4 regions of the Mesorhizobium sp. M0185 genome follow, and region 3 is predicted to be linked to each of the others. Evidence: predicted binding sites of a transcription regulator. Region 3 holds the regulator's gene; each other region holds the start of a gene.
The links. The regulator PhoB, encoded in region 3, activates phosphate uptake and scavenging genes when phosphate is short. The targets are predictions, from matches to a motif close to TGTCATNNANCTGTCAT.
Positions count from the first base shown of each region.

Region 1: ugpB (sn-glycerol-3-phosphate ABC transporter substrate-binding protein UgpB) is a predicted target of PhoB. The motif match lies at 2,431-2,447, and genes of this name have one in related genera.
Region 2: NKJ20_RS04910 (alkaline phosphatase D family protein) is a predicted target of PhoB. The motif match lies at 2,285-2,301, and genes of this name have one in related genera.
Region 4: NKJ20_RS24695 (YdcH family protein) is a predicted target of PhoB. The motif match lies at 1,811-1,827, and genes of this name have one in related genera.

Region 1 covers NZ_JAMYSY010000009.1:61,205-65,257, forward strand. The annotation lists gene NKJ20_RS09770 (bifunctional diguanylate cyclase/phosphodiesterase) at 1-2,212, opposite strand, end outside; gene ugpB (sn-glycerol-3-phosphate ABC transporter substrate-binding protein UgpB) at 2,511-3,821, shown strand; gene ugpA (sn-glycerol-3-phosphate ABC transporter permease UgpA) at 3,903-4,053, shown strand, end outside.
Region 2 covers NZ_JAMYSY010000004.1:69,604-73,656, forward strand. The annotation lists gene NKJ20_RS04895 (hypothetical protein) at 1-24, opposite strand, end outside; gene NKJ20_RS04900 (TetR/AcrR family transcriptional regulator) at 123-728, opposite strand; gene NKJ20_RS04905 (MFS transporter) at 811-2,094, shown strand; gene NKJ20_RS04910 (alkaline phosphatase D family protein) at 2,374-3,948, shown strand; gene NKJ20_RS04915 (hypothetical protein) at 3,995-4,053, opposite strand, start outside.
Region 3 covers NZ_JAMYSY010000035.1:60,594-64,646, reverse strand. The annotation lists gene pstA (phosphate ABC transporter permease PstA) at 1-407, shown strand, start outside; gene pstB (phosphate ABC transporter ATP-binding protein PstB) at 404-1,207, shown strand; gene phoU (phosphate signaling complex protein PhoU) at 1,240-1,947, shown strand; gene phoB (phosphate regulon transcriptional regulator PhoB) at 1,964-2,653, shown strand; gene NKJ20_RS23995 (ROK family protein) at 2,663-3,907, opposite strand.
Region 4 covers NZ_JAMYSY010000038.1:11,008-15,060, reverse strand. The annotation lists gene NKJ20_RS24710 (transporter substrate-binding protein) at 1-472, opposite strand, end outside; gene NKJ20_RS24705 (IclR family transcriptional regulator) at 601-1,404, shown strand; gene NKJ20_RS24700 (YdcH family protein) at 1,455-1,658, opposite strand; gene NKJ20_RS24695 (YdcH family protein) at 1,898-2,077, shown strand; gene ispG (flavodoxin-dependent (E)-4-hydroxy-3-methylbut-2-enyl-diphosphate synthase) at 2,280-3,533, shown strand; gene NKJ20_RS24685 (lytic transglycosylase domain-containing protein) at 3,538-4,053, shown strand, end outside.

The sequences.
Region 1 (4,053 bases), on a different contig from region 3:
CGCGTCCAAGCCCCAGCACGGCGCGAACGATCGCCGCGAACTGGGCGTTCTTGTCGACCGATTTGATGAACGACCCGTCGATCTTGATCTTGTCGAAGGGAAAGGCGCTGAGGTTGGACAGCGAAGAATAGCCGGTGCCAAAATCGTCCATCGCCACATGCACGCCAAGCGCCTTGACCTGCCTCAAGGTTGCCAGCGCGCGCGGCATGTCCTTCACCAGGGCCGTTTCGGTGATCTCCAGTTCGAGCCTGCCGGGGGCCAGGCCGGATCTCGTCAATGCGTCGTGCACCTTGCGGCTGAAGTTCGGATTGTGAAGTTGCACGGCGGAGACGTTGACGGCGACCATCAGCGGGTTTGTCCAGCGAACAGCATCGTTACAAGCCGTCGTCAGCACCCAGTCGCCGATCTGCGCGATAGCGCCACTGTCCTCGGCCACGGGGATGAAAACGGCCGGAGAAATGTCACCCCGCTCAGGGTGCTGCCAACGGACCAGGGCTTCGAAGCCGATCATCCTGCCGCCGCGGATCTCCTTCTGCGGCTGATAGACGAGGTGGAACTCCTTGCGGGCGATCGCCTGGCGCAATTCATGCTCCATCACGCGCTTGTCGCGGGCCGCGGTGCCCATGGCCATCTCGAAAAACCGATAAGTGTCCCTGCCTTCGGTTTTGGCGCGATGGAGTGCCGTGTCGGCATGGCTGATCAGGCCGGCCTGGTCTTCGGCATCCAGCGGAAAGAAGGCGATGCCGATGCTGGCCGAGACGAGGCCGGAGCCGACCGAAACCCTGTTTTCCTCCCGGATCGCCGCCAGCAAGTCCTCGGCTATCCGGCCTGCGGCCAGGGGGTCGGGGAGGTTCGGAGCTATGATGGCAAATTCATCGCCGCCGAGACGCGCGAGCATCTGTCCGTGGCGCGGGATGCCGGAAATGCAGTGCGCCAGCTTCTGCAGCATAGCATCGCCGGCCCCGTGGCCATAGAGGTCGTTGACTTGCTTGAACCGGTCAAGGTCAAGCAGCAGGAGCGCCAGATGTCCATCCTTGCCGCCACGATCCATCGAGGCGAATTCTGCTTCCAGCCGGGAAGAAAAGCTCCGCCGATTGGCAAGCCCGGTAAGCGGATCGAAATGCGCGAGGCGGAGGATCTCTTGTTCTGCCTTCTTGCGCTCACGGATGTCGCGAACGGCAAGCACCGTATGAGGCCTGCCGCAGTAGGTGATTTTCCTGGCGATCAGCTCGACAGGAATTCTCGCCCCGTCGCTGCCCCTTAACTTCGCTTCCTGCGCCTGTTCGCCGAAGCCGGACATATCGGCTGCGCTCTGTCCGTCGAAAAGCTCGCCGAATTGCATCGTGTTCAGGGTGGCTGTCGCTGTTCCGGTCAGCTTCGCCATACTGTCATTGGCGCTGACGATGCGGGTGCCATCGCAAACGATCAGACCTTCCACCGCCGCATTGGCGAGATCGTGCATGCGATCGGCCTCGAGCTTCTGGCGGCGAAAGCGCAGGTCGATCCACAGCGCGGCACCCGATAGCACAAGGATTATCAGGCTGGCGACCGCTGCGGCAAAGGCCTGGGAAATGGGCTCGATGGAATGTTCGGATATTTCAATCGAGGAATCCGGAATGATCGACACCGCGGCCATCGCGATGAAATGCAAGCTGCAAATCGCCAGCGTCAAAAGCGCGGCGCCGCCGAAAGTCGCGAGCGCTGACGGACGGCGCAAGACGACAAGGAGCGCCAGTGCCGCGAGGGTCACGCCGGCCAGAAGCGATATCGCGACAAGGAGCAGGTTCCATACGACCCGGCCTTCGACCTCGAAAGCTGCCATGCCGATGTAGTGCATCGTCGCGATGGCGCCGCCCAGAATGGCGCCACCGACGAGGAAATGGTCGATGCCGCGGCGCAAGGTGGCGACCCACATCCCAAGCGCGGTCATGATAACGGCGGCGGCAAGCGAAAAGGCGGATAATCCCGGATTGTATGCGTTCGGTATTCCCGGCGTAAACGCGGTCATGGCGATGAAATGCGTCGCCCATATGCCGAACCCGGTCGAGGCCGCGGCGATCATCAGCCAGACAAGCCGGTTTCGCTCGGTCGATCGGCCGACATGCCTAAGGAGATTAACTGCTGAGAAACAAGAAATTCCACAGACGAGCGCGGCGAGCGCAACCAGTCTCAGGTCGTGCTGATTTACGATACAATTATAGACCGTCAGCATCCTGGTTCACTCGGTCTGCCAAAACTAACAGGAGAGATGTGACGGATTAGCTCTTGGAGATTTTAACGAATGGTTAACCCGCGGGCCATGAGGCGGGTCTTTTCGGGGGAAAACCGATGCCGCTGCGCCGACAAGGCGGTGATGTCGTTTCTGACGCCGCGCTTTCGGTAGCGAGTGCACTTTAGGAAGAAATGGTGTTCATTGATCCGCAACAAAACCGTTGTCCGATTGTCATCAGCGCCACATATTGGCTTTGCGGAGGTGCCCCCTTTCGCCAATGACAAACGGGAGATGAAACATGAAGTTCTTCGGCTTTGCGGCCGGTATCGCCGCCACCTTGACCCTGCTTTCCACCACCTCCGCCTTCGCCGTCACGCAGATCAGCTGGTGGCACGCCATGACCGGCGCCAACGCCGAGGTCGTCGCCAAGATCTCCAAGGATTTCAACGCCAGCCAGAGCGACTATGAGCTCGTTCCGGTGTTCAAGGGCACCTATCCGGAGACGCTGAATGCCGGCATCGCCGCTTTCCGCGCCGGCCAGGCGCCCGATATCCTCCAGGTGTTCGACGTCGGCACCGGCGTGATGATGGCGGCCGAGGGTGCGATAAAGCCGGTGGCCGATGTGATGACCGGCGCCGGGATGACTTTCGACAAGAGCCAGTATCTGCCCGGCATCGTAGGCTATTATTCGAAGCCGGACGGCACCATGCTATCGTTCCCCTACAACTCTTCCTCGCCCATCCTCTATTACAACAAGGACATCTTCCAGAAGGCAGGCCTCGACGTGAACAATCCGCCCAAGACGTGGAACGAGGTGTGGGAAGCTGCCAAGAAGATCAAGACGAGCGGCGCCGCCCCTTGCGGCTATACCTCGACCTGGCTGACCTGGATCCACCTGGAGAATTTCGCGGCGTGGAATGACGTGCCTTGGGCCACCCAGCAGAATGGACTGGCCGGCGGTGATGTCGAACTCAAGATCAATGCGCCGATTTTCGTCAACCACTTCCAGGCGCTAGCTGACCTGGCCAAGGACGGCACGTTCAAATATGGCGGACGCACCTCCGAAGCCAAGCAGATATTCCTCGCCGGCGAATGCGGCATCTTCACCGAATCGTCGGGCGGCCTCGGCGATATCGTCAAGTCCGGCATGAACTATGGCATCGGCCAGCTTCCGTATGATACCGACGCCAAGGGCGCACCACAGAACACGACGCCGGGTGGTGCCAGCCTGTGGGTGTTCGGCAACAAGTCGGACGAGGAATACAAGGGCGTCGCGGCCTTCTTTGCCTATCTGTCCAAGACCGATGTGCAGGAATATCTGCACCAGAAGTCGGGATACCTGCCAGTGACGCTTGCGGCATACGAGGCGACTAAGAAATCAGGCTTCTATGACAAAAACCCCGGCCGCGAGACACCCATCCTGCAGATGACGGGCAAGGCGCCGACCGACAACTCGAAGGGCGTGCGCCTGCCGAATCTGCCGCAGGTGCGCGATATCCAGAACGAGGAGCTGGAGAAGATGCTGGCCGGCCAACAAACCGCTCAGCAGGCGCTCGACAATGCGGTCACGCGCGGCAACGCCGCGATCAAGGAAGCGCTGGAGAACTGACGGGATTATCTCGGTTAGTCGGTTGGAATATCGCCCGCGCGAGCTCGCGTGGGCGATACCTGGATAGCGAGGGAAATCAGCCTGTCTCCACGCGTCGTCTTTCCCAACAAGATCCTGCCCTACCTGCTGGTGGCGCCACAACTCGCCATCACCCTGGTTTTCTTTTACTGGCCGGCCGGTCAGGCGCTTTACCAGTCGATGCTCAGGCAAGACGCGTTCGGGCTGAGGAGCC
Region 2 (4,053 bases), on a different contig from region 3:
AAGCGGGATCAAGAGAGCGCGCATGGCGGAACAACTCAGTTCGGGGGGCGCAGCGTACCGTCAAATTTAGCAGCAGCCTAGAGGAAGTCAGGCTGCGCACAGTGGTCTGGTAAAACGGACCACTATTTCTTCAAGCTTGCCTCTATGAGAAGATCGGCGTTGCGGGCCACCGACTGCGCCGGTCCGCCGGCACCGAACAACTGACCGCTAATATAGGCGCCCTCGATCAGCAGCAGCAGCCCGTCGCCCAGCGTCTCGGCGTCGCCGGCGCCCATCGCCGCCGCCATGGCACGCAGGCGGCGGCGCAATTCCTGCTTGTTGGCCTCGCTCACGACGCGGGCCGGATGGCCATGTTCGGGATATTCGACCGCGGCATTGGTCATGCCGCAGCCACGATAATCGGGCCTTTGCGTACGCTTGCCGACACGCGTCAGGAAGGCGACGATCTGCGCGCGCGGATCGCCCGGATGGGCATTCACCGCCTCGTCGAAGCGCTCCCAGAATTCGAGGTCATAGTGCCGAAGGTAGGATGCGGCCAGCTCGTCCTTGGACGGAAAGCTGCGGTAGAGGCTGGGCTTGGTGACGCCGGCACGCCGCACGATCTCGTCGACGCCGATCGCCCTGATGCCTTGCCGGTAGAACAGATCGCGCGCCACCTGGAGAATCCGTTCGGCGGCGCGAGGCGGCGGTGCGTCATTGGCCTTGATCGTTGGTTCAATGCTTTTCATGCCTGGTCTGCCGATTAGCTGGTTGACAATGTTACCGGTCGGTACGTATGTTTCGCGCTCCTGCAACGTACCGGTCAGTAACATGATAACTCAATCCCGCCCGTTTGGCCAGCGCTACGCTTTCGTCGTGGTCGCCGTCATCTTCCTCTGCCTGCTGATCGCAGCGGGCCTGCGTTCGGCGCCGGCAGTCATGATGCTGCCGCTGGAGAACAGTTTCGGCTGGCGGCGCGACGTGGTGTCGCTGGCGGCGGCCACCGGCATCTTCCTCTATGGCCTGACCGGGCCGTTTGCCGCGGCGTTGATGGAGCGGATCGGGCTGCGCCGCACCTTGCTTGCCGCGCTGCTGTTGATGTCGGGATCGACCGCGCTCAGCCTGTTGATGACCAAACCGTGGCATCTGCTCCTCACCTGGGGCGTGTTTTCCGGCGTCAGCTCGGGCGCCGTCGCCACCGTGCTCGGCGCGACCATCGTCAACCGCTGGTTCAAGACCAATCGCGGCTTGGTGATGGGACTGATGTCGGCGTCCAGTGCCACCGGGCTGCTGGTCTTCCTGCCGCTGCTCGCCTCGCTCGCCCAGTCGGGCGGCTGGAGGCCGGTTGTCATCGCGGTCTCGGTTGCCACCGCCTGCCTGCTGCCGCTGGTCTGGCTGCTGGTGCCGGAGCGGCCGGCCTCCATCGGCATGGTGCGCTATGGCGCCGAGCTCGACGACGTGCCGCCGTCACCACCTGCCGCGCAAGGCAATTTCCTCGCGCATACGATGAGCACGCTGCGCCGCGCCGCCGGCACGCGCGTCTTCTGGTATCTGTTCGCCACTTTCTTCGTCTGCGGCTTCACCACCAACGGGTTGGTCGGCACGCACCTGATCGCCTTTTGCGGCGACATGGGCATAGGCGAAGTGCAAGCCGCCGGCCTGCTGTCGATGATGGGCATCTTCGATCTTATCGGCACGACGCTGTCGGGCTGGCTCACCGACCGTTTCGACCCGCGCAAGCTGCTCGGCGTCTATTACGGTATTCGCGGCCTGTCGCTGATCTATCTGCCCTATTCCGGCTTTTCGGCAACCAGCCTGATCATCTTCGCCGTGTTTTACGGACTGGACTGGATCGCCACGGTGCCGCCGACGCTCAGGCTTTCCAACGAGGCGTTCGGCGACCGCAGCGGACCGATCGTCTTCGGCTGGATCGTCGCCGGCCATCAGGTTGGCGCCGCGACAGCGGCCTTCTTCGGCGGCACCATGCGCGAGCTGCAAGGCAATTACGAGCTTGCCTTCCTGATCGCCGGTATGACGGCAATAGCCGCCGCCTGCATCTCGCTGCTGATCAATACCACCCGCCCGGCGTTTGATCCGGAACCGCAGGCGGCATAGGGCGCAATCGGCCGTGCTAATCTCCCCCTTGAGGGGGAGATGGCCGCGAAGCGGCCAGAGGGGGTCGGTCCGACTGGGCTCGGCCCCTTATCGCCGATGCAGGAGGCCGGCGCTCCGCGCGAGACGACCCCCTTCTGTCGCCTTCGGCGACATCTCCCCCTCAACGAGGGAGATTCGCCAGCCTGTTCACTGTTATCAAACCTTCATCGTTTCGAAATGTGCCTGAAACATTGAAGCTGGAGCTTGGCGGCGACGTTCAATGCCATCCAGGAGACAGCCATGAACAAGATTTCGATGACGCGGCGCGCTTTCGTCACGTCGGCCAGCGCCGTTGGCCTGGTCGGCGCCTCGGGCCTCGCCCTTCCCTATTACTCGCGCGCCAATCAGCGCCCGGCGTTCACCCATGGCATCCAATCCGGCGACGTCGATGCCACCAGCGGCATGGTCTGGACACGCACCGACCGGCCGTCGCGCGTCATGTTCGAGGTGTCGTCGACCGAAAGCTTCACCAATGCCGTCCGCCTGGCGCCGCTCGATACCTCGCCGGCCAGCGATTATACGGTGAAGCGGCTGCTTACCGATCTCGCCTCCGACCAGGACATCTTCTACCGCATGGTCGCGGCCGATCTTGCCGACATCAACGCCGTTTCCGAGCCGGTCGTCGGCCGCTTCCGCACGGCACCTGCCTCGAAGCGCGACATTCGCTTTGCCTGGTCGGGCGACACCGCCGGCCAAGGCTGGGGCATCGACGAGACCGGCATGAAGACCTACGCCACCATTGCCAAGCACACGCCCGACTTCTTCCTGCATTCGGGCGATACGATCTATGCCGATGGTGCGATGAAGGACGAGGTCGACCTGCCCAACGGCGGCAAGTGGAAAAACAAAGTGCTGATCGACGAGAAGCGCAAGGTTGCCGAAACGTTGGACGAATACCGGGCGCAGTGGAAATACAACATGATGGACAGGCATGTGCTGGCGCTCAGCGCCATCTGTCCGACCTTCTATCAGTGGGATGACCACGAGGTGCTGAACAACTGGTCGGACTCGAAGGACCTGAGCGCCGACGATCGCTACACTGAAAAATCCATCCATGTGCTGGCGGCACGTGCGGCGCGCGCCTTCCACGAAATGACGACGATCCGTTACGAGCCGTCGGAGCCCGGCCGCGTCTACCGCAAGATCGCCTATGGTCCGCTGCTCGACGTGTTCTTCCTCGACATGCGTTCCTACCGCGGCCCCAACGGTCCGGATATGCAGGAGACGATGACGCCGCAATCGCGCATCCTCGGTGAACAGCAGATCAAGTGGCTGAAGCGTGAACTGGCGAATTCCAACGCAACCTGGAAAATCATCGCCGCCGACATGCCGCTCGGCCTCGTCGTCTGGAACGACGGCACCAAGAAGGTAGGGGCCGAGGCGGTCAGCAATGGCGACAATGGCCCGGCCAAAGGGCGTGAGCTGGAAATTGCCGACCTTCTTCGCTATATAAAGAATGCGGGTATCAGCAACACTGTCTGGCTCACCGCAGACGTGCATTACACAGCCGCGCATTACTACAATCCGGACAAGGCGCAGTTCCAGGACTTCAATCCGTTTTGGGAATTCGTTTCGGGTCCGATCCATTCCGGCACGTTCGGGCCTAATGGTTTCGATATGACATTCGGCCCGGAGCTGAAGTTCATAAAGGCACCAACTGCCGAACAGGGTCAAAACCTGCCGCCTTCGGCCGGCCTGCAGTTCTTCGGGCTCGTCGAAATCGATGGCGCCACCGAGCAGTTGACGGTGCGGCTGATGGATCGCGACGACAGCGAACTCTACAAGGTCACGCTCGATCCGGTGCGGTCGGCGTGAGCGACGGCGTCACTACCCTCGGGCCAGCCCGAGGGTAGGACGTATATCAATCGGGATAGCAGACGACGGGAATGTTGGGCCAGACGGCGCTGTCGCATCCGGCAT
Region 3 (4,053 bases):
TCCTGGTCATTCCGGTGGTCGTGCGCACCACTGAAGACATGCTCAACCTGGTGCCGAACGCGTTGCGTGAAGCCGGTGCCGCGATCGGCGCGCCACGCTGGGTGGTGATCCGTTCGGTCGCCTACCGCGCCGCATTGTCCGGCATCGTCACCGGCATATTGCTGGCGATAGCACGCATTTCCGGCGAGACGGCGCCGCTGCTCTTCACCGCGCTCAACAACCAGTTCTGGAGCAGCAATATCAACGCGCCGATGGCCAGCCTGCCGGTGACCATCTTCCAGTTCGCTCTCAGCCCTTACGAGGAATGGCAGCAACTGGCGTGGACCGGCGCACTCATAATCACCCTGACGGTTCTGGGCTTGAGCATCCTCGCCCGCAGCCTTACCGGACGCAGAGAGGACAGATGACACAGATGTTGTCCCCAGACATGACGATGGCCGAAACGGTCGCCGAGAAGACGAAGATCGAGGTCAAGAATCTCAACTTCTACTACGGCCAGAGCAAGGCGCTGAAGGACATCAGCCTGTCGCTGCCTGAGCGCAGTGTCACGGCCTTCATCGGCCCTTCCGGCTGCGGGAAATCGACGCTGCTGCGTGTGTTCAACCGCATCTATGAGCTCTACCCAAAACAGACGGCCGAGGGCCAGGTGCTGCTCGACGGCAAGAACATTCTCGACCGGTCGCAGGATCTCAACCTCCTCAGGACCAAGATCGGCATGGTGTTCCAGAAGCCGACGCCGTTCCCGATGTCGATCTACGAGAACATCGCCTTCGGCGTCAGGCTCTACGAGAACCTCGGCAAGTCCGAGATGGACGGCCGCGTCGAACAGGCGTTGAAGCGCGCCGCGCTGTGGAGCGAGGTCAAGGACAAGCTCAACGCCAGCGGCTTGAGCCTGTCCGGCGGCCAGCAGCAGCGGCTCTGTATCGCCCGCACGGTGGCCGTGAAGCCGGAAGTCATTCTGCTCGACGAACCGGCTTCGGCCCTCGACCCGTTGTCGACCGCCAAGATCGAGGAACTGATCGACGAGTTGCAAGCCGACTACACGATCGTCATCGTAACCCACAACATGCAGCAAGCGGCGCGCGTGTCGCGCCAGACCGCCTTCATGTATCTGGGTGAGCTGGTCGAGTTCGACCGGACCGAGAAGATCTTCACGTCACCCCGCGAGAAGCGCACGCAGGACTACATCACTGGCCGCTTCGGCTGAGCCGTTCCGATCATGCATATGAGGACAGGACCATGGGCGAACACACAGTCGCTTCTTTCGACGAGGATCTCGAGCAGATCAGCAAGCTGATCCGCGACATGGCCGACCTCGCCGGTTCGATGGTCGGCGGGGCGACCAAGGCCCTGTTGAATTCCGACAACGTGCTGGCGCAACGCGTCGTTTCCGACGACGCCATCATGGATGCGCGTCAACGCGAACTGGACGACCGCGCCATCACCCTGATCGCCAAACGCCAGCCGATGGCCCACGATCTTCGCCATGTGGTCGGAGCGATCCGCATGGCGGGCGACCTCGAACGCATCGGCGACCTTGCCAAGAATATCGCCAAGCGCGTGAGTGCGGTCAGCCTCAGCGCCACGCCGCGGGACCTGTCGCATTCCATCGACGCGATGGCGCAGCTGGTTCTCATCCAGGTGCAGGGTGTCATCGAGGAATATGCTGCAGGCGATGCGGCCGCGTTGGCCAAGCTGCGTGCCGCCGACGAGCGCATCGACGTCAAATACACCTCCGTGTTCCGCGAGCTGTTGACCTACATGATGGAAGATCCGCGCAACATCACCGCTTGCACGCACCTGCTGTTCTGCGCCAAGAATCTGGAGCGGATCGGCGACCATGTCACCAACATCGCCGAAAATGCGTATTATGTGCTGACCGGCGAGCAATTGCCGGTCAATCGTCCGAAGCAGGACGAAACGACAATGTCCGCACCGGTGACATGATGGGGGTGCCCAGCCGATGATCGCACCACGCATAATGGTGGTGGAGGACGAGGAGCCGTTGGGTGTGCTGCTCCGCTACAATCTCGAATCCGAAGGCTACCAGGTCGAGGTGGTGACACGCGGCGACGAAGCCGAGATCCGTTTGCAGGAGAATGTGCCCGACCTTTTGGTGCTCGACTGGATGATACCAGCGGTTTCCGGCATCGAGCTCTGTCGTCGGCTGCGGGTGCGCCCCGAAACCGAGCGGCTACCGATCATCATGCTGACCGCGCGCGGCGAGGAGAGCGACCGGGTGCGCGGTCTTTCGACCGGCGCCGACGACTATCTGGTCAAACCGTTTTCGACACCGGAATTCATGGCCAGGGTCAAGGCGCTGCTGCGGCGCGCCAAGCCGGAAGTGCTGTCCAGCGTGCTGAAGGTCGGCGACATCGTTCTCGATCGCGAATCGCACAGGGTCTATCGCAAGAAGAGCGAAATCAGGCTCGGGCCGACCGAATTCCGGCTGCTCGAGTTCATGATGCGGCATCCGGGCCGTGTCTTCTCGCGCAGCCAGTTACTCGATAATGTCTGGGGCGAGACAATCTACATCGACGAACGCACCGTCGACGTGCATGTCGGGCGGCTGCGCAAAGCCGTCAACAACGGCCGGATGCCGGATGTCATCCGCACCATCCGCGGTGCCGGCTATGCGATCAGGGAAGATTGACCCGCCTGGTCAGGCTACGTTCTTTCTGACGCTGGGCCTCATTTGCGCGCCCGGCGCGAAAATCTCCTGGTCGACGAAGCTTAACGCCCGCATCGCGCAGCCTTCGCGGATCAGCGGCAATTCGTTCGGCTCTGTATCGAAGGAGATCGAGCCTGAATGCTGGCCGCCGGCGGTCTGGGCGATTGCCTTCCGCAAGGCCGGCTCGATCAGATCGAAGGCGGCGGCACTGGCGCCGACCATCGCGACCGGTGCCGGATCGATCAGCGCGAACAGCGAGCCGAGACCGAAACCCAGCGCTTCGCCGGCCTTGCGGTAGGCCTCGCGTTCCGGCCCATCTTTCTCGCGCGCCCGGGCCGCCAGTGCTCGCATGTCGGCGTCGCTGACGTCGGCGACCGGTTCGCTGTCTTCGCTCATCTGCCTGGCGTTGCGCCAGATGGCGTAGTTGCCGGCATAGGCCTCGATGCAGCCGCGCCGCCCGCAACGGCAGAGCGCGCCGCCCGGACGATGGATCATGTGGCCAAATTCGCCGCCCGAGGAATGCGTCCCGGTGAACAGTTCGCCCTTCAGCACCAGCCCCATGCCGATGCCATGCGAAAGCAGGATGGCGATGAAGTCGTCGCGATAGCGATCCGGATTGCGCCAGCGCAAAGCCACCGCCATCATGTTGCAGTCGTTCTCCACCGTTGCCGGGGTGCCGAATTCGTCCTCCAGCATGTCGGCAAAGGCGATGTCGGTCTGCGGCGTGATCGGCGACCACAGCATGGCGCGTGCAGGGGAGTCGGTAATGCCCTGAATCGCCAGGGCGATGCGGGCGACACTGCGGACGTCAAGGTCTGGATCCTGCAGCCGGCGCCGGACGATGGCCATGCATTCACGGATCAACTCGTCGCGCGGCATGGTCAGCGTGTCCAGCCGGCGCTGTTCCTCGGCGATCACCTGTCCCGTATAGTCGATAATGGCGGCCGACAGGAAATTCAGCGACAACACCACGGTCAGCACCGCCGCCGCTTCCGGATTGAGGGCGAGGCCGACCTGCGGACGACCGCGTTTCAACGAAACGGGCTCACTTGCCTTGCTCTCGGCGAGGATGCCTTCCCGTATCAGGTCGGAAGAGATCGCCGATATGGTCGAATGACTGAGGCCGGTGGTAGCTGCGATCTCAGTACGCGATGGCTGGCCGGCCCGGCGCACCGCCGAGATCACCATCGCCCGGTTGCGCCGGCGCAAATCGTCATGGCGGATTCCGACCGACATTGGTTTGCTTTCCTCCCGGTTGCCCGCGGCCGCTCATGAACCGGAAGCCGTCGGTAATGTCCGACAAATAGTGTCGGATGCAGGCAAATAGTGTCAGATGCAGGTGGCGCTGTCATCGTTTATTCCGACGCTCGAAAAAACTCGCA
Region 4 (4,053 bases), on a different contig from region 3:
TGTCGAAGGTCTTGTTTTCGGCGTTCGGAAGGGTCAGCAAGGCGATGCCTTCGACGTAGTAGGGTCGGGAGAAGTGGATCAGCTGCGAGCGCTGGGCGGTCATGGTCATGAACTGGATGGTGATGTCGACCTTGTTGGTGGTCACGTTCGGAATGCGCTGAGCCGGATCCTGCATGACAAATTCGACCTTGGTCGGATCGTCGAAAAGCCCCTTGGCGAGGATGCGACCCATGGTGATGTCCATGCCTACCAGTTCGCCGGCGTCGTTCTCGAAATGCCAGGGCGCGTTGGTGCTGCCGGTCCCGACGATCACCTTGCCGCGCTCGAGGACGGTGCGCAGCAGGCTGTCCGGCGCTGCCTGGGCCGCCGCTTTCTGAACGTCGACCGCGGTAGCGGCGCTCATCACTCCGGCCGTTGCAAGCCCGGCCATTCCCAGTTTCAGAAATTCACGCCTTTTGGATGTGTCGTTCACGGCGACCTCCTTTCGTGTTGTGTTCCCCTTTGGAGCAGTAATACAGGCATCGGTTGCAACTGACGCCATTGTCCCTTACAAGGGACGCCTGTACTCTGTACAAGACAGATTAACATCAGGAATCGATAATGCAAGAAGGTAATGCCTTGGCCGCTCGACCGGACGCCGGTCTGGACGAAGACAAGAACTCGGTTTCTCGGGAGAAGGGCCTCAACCGGGTCCTCCAGATTCTGGAGTTTCTCCACACGACCCAGCGTGCGATCGGCATCGGCGACCTTGCCAAGGGGGTAAACGCGCCGCGTTCGACGACTTATACGCTTGTGCGCTCGCTGGTCGACGCAGGCCTGCTGGAGATGGCCGGAGACGGCAATCGGGTCTATTTCGGAAAGAAGCTCTATCTCTACGGAATGGACTATGTGCGGGGCAACGACCTGCTCAGGCGAGGACGCCAGGAAGTCGATCATCTGTCACGCGAGACCGGCGAGACCTCGGAGTTGTGCATGCTGCAAAGCGGCCGCTACACCATCGTCCATTCAACCCCGGGAACGAGGCCATTCCGGATCAGCTCGGCGACCGGTCTGCAAATACCGCTCCCCTGGACAGCTTCCGGGCGACTGCTCCTCGCCGGCTTCGACAGGGCAGCGATTGAGGATATGGTCTCCGAGGACGATCTCGTGCTGCCGGACGGCCGCAGATTGCAACTCGACGATTTCATAGACGACATCGCCGTCGCCAAGTCGGCCGGCTACTGCGTCACCTCCGGCCTTGTCGATGCCTACACGAAATGCCTGGCCGCGCCGGTCTTTTCAGCGCCGGGCAGGGTCGAGGCGACGATGTGCCTGGTGGTTCCGATCGATACCTCGACCGAAAAGACCGACAACCTGATAGCGTTGTTGCGCGAGCGCGCCGCACGGCTTTCGATCGCGGCATAACCGCTTTTCCAGCAGGCCCCGCCGGCGTTCGTTCAAACAATGGCGTTCGTTCAAGCAATAATGTCTGGAATGATCTTGTCTTCCAGCGCCATCAGCCTGTCCTTCAGGAAAAGCTTCTTTTTCTTCATGCGCTGGATCTGCAGCGGGTCGCAATTCATGGCGATCATCGCATTGATGGCCGCGTCGAAATCGGCGTGTTCCTGCTTCAGCCGGGAATATTCGAGGCGGATATCTGCCTGTTCCTGATCGGACATTTTTACCGTCTGCACGTCTGCGGCGCCCAAACTATGGGCCTGATTGGGCGGGACCGGGGCTTCTTGCCCCGGCGCGCAGCCCATATCACATTTCATATTGGCGTGGAATGCTACCACGCAGCATTCGACATCGGTGCGCGATGGTGGCACACTGTCATTATGCCGTCATAGAAGCGAGCCTGCGGTGGACGTGCCATGACGGCTGCAATCCGAGGAAACCATGAAAGGGAGAACCAATCATGTCTCTTGCATCCCATCTTGATGAGCTGCAGCGGAAACACGGCGACATCGAACGCGAAATCGATGATGCGATGACCCATCCATCGGTAGACGACCTCGAAATCGTGAATCTCAAGCGGCGCAAGCTGGCGCTCAAGGACGAGATTGAAAAACTGAAGGCGAAACCGACGACCCACTGAAACCCTTCCAGGACTAGAAGCGCCGCCCGGAGCGCGATCTTTCCGGTGGCATGTCTCTATGCTGCCGGAAACGCTCATGGATTTGCGGCAAGCTGCCGTCTTGTTGTTTCCGATTTGCTGGGCCTGCGCGCCAGTTGCCATTGACAAGCCATCTTTGCTCCTCCACCTCATGCCCGGACCTTCAAGATTAAAGGTAGCCGGCATGACCGGATATTTTTCCTCACCCTTCCCACGCCGCAGGTCGGTCGGTGTCGATGTCGGCGGCGTGATTGTCGGCGGCGGCGCCCCAGTCGTCGTCCAGTCGATGACCAACACCGACACGGCCGATGTCGACCAGACGGTCGCGCAAGTGGCGGCGCTGCATCGCGCCGGCTCCGAGATCGTGCGCATAACGGTCGACCGCGACGAAAGCGCTGCCGCTGTGCCGGCCATCCGCGAGCGACTGGAGCGGCTCGGCATCAACGTGCCGCTGGTCGGCGATTTCCATTATATCGGCCACAAGCTCCTGGCCGATCATCCGGCCTGCGCCGCGGCCTTGGCCAAGTACCGCATCAACCCCGGCAATGTCGGTTTCAAGGACAAGAAGGACCGGCAGTTCGCGGCAATCGTCGAGATGGCGATCCGATACGACAAGCCGGTGCGCATCGGCGTCAACTGGGGTTCGCTCGACCAGGAGCTGCTGACCCGGCTGATGGATGACAACCAGGCCCAAGGCTTTCCGCTGACCGCGCAGGAAGTGACGCGCGAGGCAATCGTGCAATCGGCGATCCTGTCGGCCGAAATGGCCGAAGAGATCGGCCTTGCGCGCGAGAAGATCATCCTGTCGGCCAAGGTCAGCGGCGTGCAGGATCTGATCGCCGTCTACACCGAGCTTGCCACCCGATCCGACCATGCGCTGCACCTCGGCCTGACAGAGGCCGGCATGGGCTCGAAAGGCATCGTCGCCTCGTCCGCGGCCATGGGCATCCTGCTCCAGCAAGGGATCGGCGACACCATCCGTATCTCGCTGACGCCGGAGCCGAACGGTGACCGCACACGCGAAGTGCAGGTGTCGCAGGAGCTGTTGCAGACCATGGGCTTCAGGCAGTTCGTGCCGATCGTCGCCGCCTGCCCGGGCTGCGGCCGCACGACCTCGACCGTGTTCCAGGAGCTTGCCCAGAACATCCAGGCCGACCTGCGCAAGAACATGCCGGTGTGGCGCGAACGCTATCCCGGCGTCGAGAACCTCAAGGTCGCGGTGATGGGTTGCATCGTCAACGGTCCGGGCGAATCCAAACATGCCGATATCGGCATTTCGCTGCCCGGCACCGGTGAGACACCGACCGCCCCGGTGTTCGTCGACGGCAAGAAGGCGGCGACGCTGCGCGGCCCATCGATTGCCGCGGATTTCGAGAAGATGGTCGCCGACTATATCGAACGGCGGTTCGGGCAGCACGACAAAGCCGCGGCGGAGTAGTTGAATGCGGCGTTTGCTGGGCGCGGCGCTGGTTCTCATTTGCGGGCTGATCTGGGCGACAGCCGTTCAGGCCGATCCACCACGGCCCGCCAAAAAGAAGCTGATCGACCAGGTTTGCAACCTGATCGAGGCCCATGCCGACCGGAACGGGCTGCCCAGGGATTTCTTTGCCCGGTTGATCTGGAAGGAAAGCCGTTTCGATCCCAATGCGGTCAGCCCGGTCGGCGCCGAAGGCATTGCCCAGTTCATGCCGGGCACCGCCAGGATGCGCGGGCTCGCCAATTCCTTCGACATCGAACAGGCGATCCCGGCCTCGGCAAAATACCTCGCCGAAATGAAATCCGGTTTCGGCAATCTCGGCCTCGCCGCCGCAGCCTACAATGCCGGCGAGAGCCGGGTGACGCGCTGGCTGCATTCCGGCGGCTTCTTGCCGATGGAGACCGAAAGCTACGTGTTGGACGTCATGGGCGAGCCGGCCGACAACTTCACCAATACCGCCTACGCCGGCGTCATCCGGCCG